DNA from 2 places in the Streptomyces sp. NBC_01537 genome. Region 2 is predicted to be linked to the other one. Evidence: riboswitches for the same ligand, from Rfam matches in the RefSeq annotation. Region 2 holds a riboswitch; the other holds the start of a gene.
What was found. Region 2 has a riboswitch for cyclic di-AMP ahead of OG607_RS19865 (M23 family metallopeptidase). Riboswitches for the same ligand answer to the same signal wherever they lie in the genome.
Positions count from the first base shown of each region.

Region 1 (4,320 bases), 1.8 Mb from region 2:
GCCAGCGTCTCGTGGAACCAGCTGTCCAGCGAGGGCAGATCGGACAACTGCCCCTGCAGAGAACGTTCCTGCCCGAGTCTCACCAGACCGCGCAGCACCTTGATGTGCGCCTCCGTCCGGCGCTGGGCGGCACGCGCCGCACCCAGCGGCTCCAGCAGCCCTCTGATCTCCAGCAGGTCGGCGGCCTCCTGGTCGGTGGGCTCGGCGACCGACGCCCCGGCGTGTCTGCGAGTGCGTACGAACCCCTCGGACTCCAGCGTGCGCAGCGCCTCGCGCACCGGCACCCGGGACACCCCGTACCGCTTGGCCAGCAGCTCCTCGGTCAGCCGGCCGCCCGGCGGATAGAAGCCGCTGATGATGTCGTCACGGATCGCCGTGCACACCGCCTGGGCGGAAATACGACGCCCAGCGCCGCCCGTCCCGTTCACATCCGATCCCACATCGCCGGTCCCTTCATTCCCCGTCCGGTTTAATCTCCGCGTAACGCAACCGTCGGCGTTTCTGCGGCGACTCTATTCCAGCACAACCGGGATTTCGACGGCAGCCCCAAATTCAGCGAGTATTTTTGGACACACGAAGGCCCCGGCGGGGGAACCGGGGCCTTCGCTGTGGGGGGGGGATCGTCGGACGTCAGCCGCTCAGAGCGTCACGCCGTGCTTGCGCAGGTACGCGACAGGGTCGACATCCGAGCCATAGCTCTGGGTGGTGCGCACCTCGAAGTGCAGGTGCGGCCCGGTGACATTGCCGGTCGCGCCCGACAGGCCGAGCTGCTTGCCCGCGCTCACGCTCTGGCCGGCCGAGACGCCGATCGAGGAGAGGTGGCCGTACAGCACGTACATCCCGTCCGACATGCGCAGGATGACGTTGTTTCCGTAGCTGCCGCCCCAGCCCGCCTGCACGACCGTCGCCGGTCCGATCGCGCGAACCGGCGTGCCGGTCGCCGCGACGAAGTCGGCGCCCGTGTGGTAGCCGGAGGACCACAGGCTGCTGGTGGCGTGGTACGGCGTCGACACGTAGGAGCCGACCGGCTTCATCCAGCCGCTCGCGCTGCGCGCGCCTGTCGTCAGGGTCGTACGGGCCTGCGACCGCGAGGACCGCGCCGCGGCCGCCTTCCGCTTCGCGGCGGCCACCTTCGCCGCGTGGGCGACATGGGCGGCGTGGGCCTTCGCCACGTGGGCCGTGTGCGCGGCGTGGGCGGCCTTCGCCCTGGCCTTGGCCCTGGCCTTCGCCTTCGCCTGCGCCTTGGCCTTGGCCGCCTTCAGGGCGTGGGCCACGTGCGCCTTGTGGATCGCGCGGCTCTTGTGGGCCGCCTTGTGCTGCGCGTCCGCCTGCTGTGCGATGTGCTCGGCGATCGTGCCGGTGACGGTGGCGCACTGCGCGAAGGCGGTGCGGTTCGCCTCTGCGGCCTCCGCACCGGCGGGTATGGCGAGCGTGACGGCCAGCGCGGCAGCGCAGGCCAGGGTCGTGCGAACGGTATGCGCCATGGGGTAGGCGGGATCCTTTCCTTCCTTCTCGCCTACCGGGTTAGCTGACGGGTTCGGAGCAGGAAGGTCTCCTACGGGCGCTCATCGCGCCCGATTCACCCCAGGGGGACAGATGGGTCCCCGGCTCCCCAGGCTCACGCCCTGCGGGGACTCGGCGATGGTTGCTCCGGTGCCGCGGGACGCGGCTGGTGCTGACGGGCAACGCTGGCCGACGCTAACCGCGCTTCGCACGGAGAACCAAATAAAACGGGCGAACTGTGCGGTATGCCACACGCGTGCTCTTACCGTCCCGAACGCCCTCCGGGCGGGTCCTCAAGCGCCGGACGGGCTGAAAATCAGCCCACCGGCGCTTGAGGACCTGGGGGACCCCGGCGGGTCAGGCCTGGACGACCTCGACCGGGCCCAGGCCGAGCGCGCCGACCGGCTCGGCGATGGCGGAGGCGTCGCCGACGAGGACGACCACCAGCCGGTCCAGGGGGAACGCGCTGACGGCCGCCGCCGTCGCCTCGACCGTGCCGGTGCGGGCGAGCCGGGCGTACATCTGCGCCTGGAAGTCGTCCGGAAGGAACTGCTCGACCTGGTCGGCGAGCGTGCCGGCGACCGCCGAGGCGGTCTCGTAGCGCAGCGGGGCGACGCCGACGAGGTTCTGGACGGCGACATCACGCTCGTCGTCCGTGAGGCCCTCCGCGGCGAGGGTGCGCAGGACCTGCCAGAGGTCGCCGAGAGCCGGGGCCGTCACATCGGTGGCCACCGACCCGCTGATGCCCAGCAGCGAGGCGCCGGTGCCCTCGGGCGTGGACAGCAGGACCTGGCCGAAGGCGCGTACACCGTAGGTGTAGCCCTTCTCCTCGCGCAGGACGCGGTCGAGCCGCGAGGTGAGGGTGCCGCCGAGGCAGTACGTGCCCAGCACCTGCGCCGGCCACACGGGGTCGTGGCGGTCGGAGCCGGTGCGGCCGATGAGGAGCTGGGTCTGGACGGCGCCGGGGCGGTCGACGATGACGACCCGGGCACGGTCGTCGGAGGTGATGGACGGCAGGGCGCGCCGTTCGGCGGGCTTGCCGGTCCACTCCCCCAGGGTTTCCGCCAGCAGCGCGTCCAGGTCGATGCCGGTGAGGTCCCCGACCACGACGACCGTCGAGGTGGAGGGCCGCACGTGGGCGTCGTAGAACGCCCGCACCGCCGCCGCGTCGATCCGGGCGACCGTCTCCTCGGTGCCCTGGCGGGGCCGGGAGCAGCGCAGCGTGGGCGCGAAGAGCTCCTTGGACAGGGCCATGGCGGCGCGGCGGGCCGGGTTGGCCAGCTCGTGGGGGATCTCGTCGAGGCGGTTGTTGACCAGCCGCTCGACTTCGCTGTCGGGGAAGGCGGGGGCCCGCAGGGCATCGGCGAGCAGCCCGAGGGCCTTGTCGAGGCGGGACGCGGGGACCTCCAGGGAGACCCGCACCCCCGGGTGGTCCGCGGCCGCGTCGAGCGTGGCGCCGCAGCGCTCCAGCTCGGCGGCGAACTCCTCGGCGTCGAGCTTGTCGGTGCCCTCGGACAGGGCGCGGGCCATGATGGTGGCCACGCCGTCCAGACCCTCGGGCTCGGCGTCCAGCGGGGCGGCGAGCAGCACCTCGACGGCGACGACCTTCTGGCCGGGCCGGTGGCTGCGGAGCACGGTGAGGCCGTTGGGCAGGGCTCCGCGGCCGGGGGCGGGGAAGTCCCACGGCTTGGGCTCTCCGGCCTGCGGCTGCGGGTGGAACGTCATGGTGGGTGCGACGTCGGTCACTGGTCCGCGCCTTCCTCGTCCTCGTTGTCGGAGTCGGCGCCGGCTTCGGCGCCGCCCGTCGGCTCGTACACCAGCACCGCGCGGTTGTCCGGGCGCAGCGTGGCCGCCGCGACCGCCCGGACCTCCTCGGGGGTGATCTCCAGGACCCGCTGTACGGCGTTCAGCGCCAGCTGGGGGTCGCCGAAGAGCACGGCGAAGCGGCACAGTTCGTCGGCGCGGCCGCCGACCGTGGCGAGGCGGTCCAGCCACTCGCGCTCCAGCTGCGCCTGCGCACGCTCCATTTCCTCGGCCGTGGGGCCGTCCTGCGCGAAGCGGGCCAGCTCCTCGTCGACGGCCGCCTCGATGGCGGGCACCTCGACACCGCTGGAGGTCTTGACGTCCAGCCAGCCCAGCGAGGGCGCCCCGGCCAGGCGCAGCAGGCCGAAGCCTGCTGCCACGGCCGAGCGGTCCCTGCGCACGAGGCGGTTGTGCAGCCGCGAGGACTCCCCGCCGCCCAGGACGGTCAGCGCCAGATCGGCGGCGTCCGACTCGCGCGTGCCGTCGTGCGGCAGCCGGTAGGCGGCCATCAGGGCGCGCGAGGGCACGTCCTCCTCGATGACCTCGCGCAGCTGCCCGCCCATCACCCCGGGGAGTGAACCGTCGCGCGGCGCGGGCTTGCCGTCGTGCGCCGGGATGGTGCCGAAGTACTTCTCGGCCCAGGCCAGCGTCTGCTCGGGGTCGATGTCGCCGACCACCGCGAGCACCGCGTTGTTGGGCGCGTAGTACGTACGGAAGAAGGCCTGGGCGTCCTCCAGGGAGGCCGCGTCCAGGTCGGCCATGGAGCCGATGGGCGTGTGGTGGTACGGGTGCGGCTCGGGGTAGGCCAGGGCGGTCAGCCGCTCGAAGGCGGTGCCGTAGGGGACGTTGTCGTAGCGCTGGCGGCGCTCGTTCTTGACGACGTCGCGCTGGTTGTCCAGGCTCTCCTGGTCGAGCGCGGTGAGCAGGCTGCCCATGCGGTCGGCCTCGAGCCAGAGCGCGAGCTCCAACTGGTGGGCCGGCATGGTCTCGAAGTAGTTGGTGCGCTCGAAGCTG
Region 1 covers NZ_CP109392.1:2,489,607-2,493,926, forward strand. The annotation lists gene OG607_RS11550 (GntR family transcriptional regulator) at 1-440, opposite strand, end outside; gene OG607_RS11555 (M23 family metallopeptidase) at 639-1,484, opposite strand; cyclic di-AMP (ydaO/yuaA leader) riboswitch at 1,499-1,651, opposite strand; gene OG607_RS11560 (M16 family metallopeptidase) at 1,861-3,249, opposite strand; gene OG607_RS11565 (M16 family metallopeptidase) at 3,246-4,320, opposite strand, start outside.
Region 1: another riboswitch for cyclic di-AMP. It lies ahead of OG607_RS11555 (M23 family metallopeptidase); the one in region 2 lies ahead of OG607_RS19865 (M23 family metallopeptidase).

Region 2 (4,320 bases):
ACCTACGACGTCGTCAACCTCGACGTCACCTGGATTCCCGAGTTCGCCGACAGCGGCCTCATCCGCCCGCTCCCCGCGTCTGCCCTGCCCGACGACGACTTCCTCCCCCAGGCGGCGGCCGCCGGCCGCCGCAACGGCCGCACTTACGCCGTCCCCTTCAACACCGACGTCGGCCTCCTCTACTACCGCACCGACGACCTCCTCAAGTCCGGCACCCGCCCCTCCGACCTGGCCGCCTACCACTCCGTCGGCGACCTGCTCGCCGCCGTCCGCCCGCTCTCCCACAACACGTACACAACCCAGCTCGCCGCCTACGAGGGCCTCACCGTCAACACCCTCGAAGCCTTCTGGACCGCCGACGTGAACCTCGTCGACGGCGAGGGCCGCTACACCGGCACCGAGGACGACCTCCGCAAGGGCCTGGACGAGCTCAACCGCCTCACCACCGCCAACTACCTCAACCCCGCCTCCCTCGAAGCCGACGAATCCGTCTCCCTCGCCCAGTTCACCCAGGGGGCCAGCGTCCTGATGCGCAGCTGGCCGTACGCGTACAACCGCCTCGACGCCGCCCTCGACCCCTCCTCCCCGCTCACCCGCTTCGGCGTCGCCCGCCTCCCCGGCGTGGCGGCCCTCGGCGGCCAGAGCCTGGGCGTCTCGGCGACCAGCACCCGCCCGGACGACGCCGCCGAGCTGATCCGCTTCCTCACCAGCCGCTCAAGCCAACGCGAGCTCCTCCAGGCGGGCTTCGCGCCCGCCCGCCGCTCCGCGTACGGCGTCGAGGACTCCGCCTGCACCCCCGCCAACCCGGCCGCCTGGTACTACGACCGCCCGGTCCGCAAGGGCTCCGAGCCGTCCGCCTCCCCATCCCACGAGGGGGAGCGCCCCGGCTACACCACCCTCCTGTGGTGCGCCCTGCGCGAGGCCCGCGCTCGACCCGCTACCGCCCACTACGTCACCTTCACCCGACTTGTCCAACGTGAGGTACATCGCATGCTCGCCACCCACGACCCGGGAGTCGACGCGACCGCGCACCGACTCCAGGAACGGCTGGCCAGAGCGCTGGGCGGTCGCTGAATCGTCACGGCGGGTGACCGTGCGTAAGCCCCCCATAACATCTGACGCATACTCACATCTCCCTCCGGTCACAGCAGTCGCAAACCTTTGCCCCCATACACCCGTTCCATCCGCATAGATTCCTGCTGTGAACTCCCTGAACGGGCTTGGAATTCACCCGCGCCTCTATTAACGTTCGATAACGCAGCGCGGTCGTCCCGCCGTCGAACAGACAGCACCGCGCGGCATTGCCGAATCCCGTCCGCGGGAACCGGGGAACCACCACTTGGGGTGAATCAGGGGCAGCCTCGCGGCAACGAGGCGGCCTCCGTAGGAGACCTTCCTGCTCCGAACCCGTCAGCTAACCCGGTAGGCGAGAAGGAAGGAAAGGACAACGCACGCGTGGCGTCGAACAACCCTGCCCTAATACCCGGGGCCCAGCAGCACCAGGACCAGCAGCACCAGTACGTCGAATGGGACACCGCCGAGTGGAACATGGCGGCCGGCTGGACGCCCCCCGCGACCGAACAGGCCGCACCCACCAAGAACGCCGTCGACGGTTGGGACACCGCCGAGTGGAACATGTCAGCCGGCTGGGCCGAGCTGCGCGAGGCGGCCGCGGCCGCCGGGCTGATGGCCGACGAACTGGCCGCGGAAGCAGCCGCCAAGGACGAGGCCCCCGAGCCCCACGAGCAGGCCGAGTCGTACCAAGCGCCGTACGAGCCGGGCGAGCCGTCCGAGACGCCGTACGAGACCTGGAACCCCACCCGTGAGTCGACCGCCCCTCCGCGCGGCCGCCACAAGGTCGCCAAGCCGGGCCTGTTCGGCCGCCGCCGCGGGTCCGCCGTCTTCGGTGTCGCGGCGGTCGCCGCCCTCGGCGTCGGCAGCGGCGTGGCTACGGCGGAGGGCCACAACCCGCTCGCCGTCTCACTGCCGGACCTGCCCGACGTGTCGAGCGTCCCCGGCATCGGAGCGCTGGTGAGCGCCGACGAGACGCCGGCCGCCGACCCGGCCGACAACCTCGGCATCGACGCGGGCGAAGCCCTGCGCACCCGCATCCTCGACCAGGCCTCCGCACAGAAGTACGCCGCCGACAACGCGGCCGCCGTCGCGGAAGCCAAGTCCGTCGCCGCCGAGAAGGTCCGCGCCCAGGCCGCCGCCCACAAGGCCGCCGCCGCTGCCGCCAAGAAGAAGGCCGAGGCCGCCCGCCTCGCCGTCCTGGCCAAGCAGTACGTCAAGCCGGTCGCGTCCTACACCCTCACCGCCGGCTTCGGCGAGTCCAGCTCCCTGTGGTCGTCCACCCACACCGGCCAGGACTTCGCCGCCCCCACAGGCACCCCCGTCAAGGCCATTCACGGCGGCACCATCACCTCCGCCGGCTGGGCCGGCTCGTACGGCTACCGCATCATCCTCACCCTCGACGACGGCACCGAGCTGTGGTTCTGCCACCTCTCCTCGATGACCGTCACCTCGGGCAAGGTCTCCACCGGCGACACCATCGGCCGCGTCGGCTCCACCGGCAACACCACCGGCCCCCACCTCCACCTCGAGGTCCGCCCCGGCGGCGGCGACCCCATCGACCCGCTGCCGTGGCTGCGCGCCAAGGGCCTGCAGGTCTGAGCCCCGAGAAGCCCCGAAGGCCCTGCTGACACCCCCGACAGCAGGGCCTTCGGTTTGGGGGCCTCCGGGGGCCGAGGGCTACACCACGTAGTTGTAAACCGGCGAGATCCTCCGCTGCTCGGCCGGCTGCTGGATCCCGACCTGCTGGGTCAGCGGCAGAACGACCTCCAGGAACGCCTTCAGGTCGGCCTCCGTCTCCCACAGATCCACGATCCGCAGCCCGTCGTCCCCCGCTATCGCCACATGCGAGATCGCGCCCGGCGGCTTGCCGTCGCCGACCCCGGCCAGCTTGCGTACCTCCTCGTACTGCAGAGCGGTCGCACCCGGGAACTCGATCTCCACCAGGATCGCCATTAGGCGGCCTCCGTTCGCACATCTACGTACGTATTTACACCCCTACGTACCAATCTGCGCGAGCCCGGCCCCTCCCGCAATGGGAGCCACCGGGCGTGCGGAAGCACCCCGCCATGCCTGCGTCAGCCCTGTAACCCCTCAAGCCGCCCGTCGGCCGTGTCGCACGCGACCCGCTCGTCCTCGTAGACCTCGCACACCGGCCGCCCCTCGGGATTGATCGTGTGCTCGATCTCCCACAGGCTGACCTCCTCACCGGTCGCCAGCAGGAACGCGTGCTCGTACAGCGTCCAGCCCACCACCCGCCCGCAGGCGCGCAGATGCCGCCCGGTGACGTACGCGATGTCGTGGCCGATCGCCGACAGCAGTAACCGCCGCATCCGCTCCCCGGGCGCGTCCTGGTTCTCCGCCCGCCGCAGCACCCGCCACGCGTGGTCCGCCGAGTGCTCCTCCGTGTACTGCCGGGGGCACTGCGGCAGCTCCAGCGCCGCCAGCTCGGGCAGCCGGGCCAGCCACTCCGCCGCCTCCGCCTCCAGCTCCTCCGGGCTCGGGTCGCCGAAGCGCGCGTCGATCAGATACTGCGCCGCCGCCAGCGACACCTGGTCCTCGTACACCTCGTGCCGGCGGTCGTCGCCCGGCCCGGTGTTGTGCTCGATCTCCCACAGGACGAGAGAACTCCCGTCCTGCAGGAGGTAGTTGTGGCGCAGCGTCCGGCGGCTCAGCTTCCTCGGCGGGCCCTTTCGCTGCCGGAACGAGGCGAGTTCGGTGTGGGCCATCAGCGCGGTGGTCAGCCGCTCCAGCACCTCGTCGCCGATCTCGAACCCATTCCCGGCCCGCGCCAGCAACTCCTCCACACCCACCCCCTCCCCGCCTACCGGCCGCCCCGGCCCAGAGCCCGGCCCCGCCTCTCCCGGTCGTGCGTTCCCCATGCGGTCCTCCCGCTCACCATCTCGTACCGTCCCCGCACGTCCCCGCTGCCACAATGAGTGGGCACTCAGCGTAATGGCACGACCGCGCTCAGCGAAGGGCCCTCCCAGAAAAATAGTCCCGCAGTATGCGTAGGCCGTGCGTAAGGGGCGCCCGCCCCAGCCCTAGGCGCCCCTCAACCTCTCCCGCGCGACCGCTTCGCCATCAACGCGAACACAAACCCCGCCACCCCGATAACAACCCACCCCAGCGGCGCCCCCGACACCGCATCCGCCGTCTGCCGCGGCAACAGTGCCACCCCGCCCACCACCGCCAGCACCGCCACCACGCAACTGGCTCCAGCCATCATCAACAACCGCAACATCTCGG
Region 2 covers NZ_CP109392.1:4,309,404-4,313,723, reverse strand. The annotation lists gene OG607_RS19870 (extracellular solute-binding protein) at 1-1,074, shown strand, start outside; cyclic di-AMP (ydaO/yuaA leader) riboswitch at 1,293-1,444, shown strand; gene OG607_RS19865 (M23 family metallopeptidase) at 1,456-2,673, shown strand; gene OG607_RS19860 (hypothetical protein) at 2,752-3,027, opposite strand; gene OG607_RS19855 (DUF6227 family protein) at 3,150-3,878, opposite strand.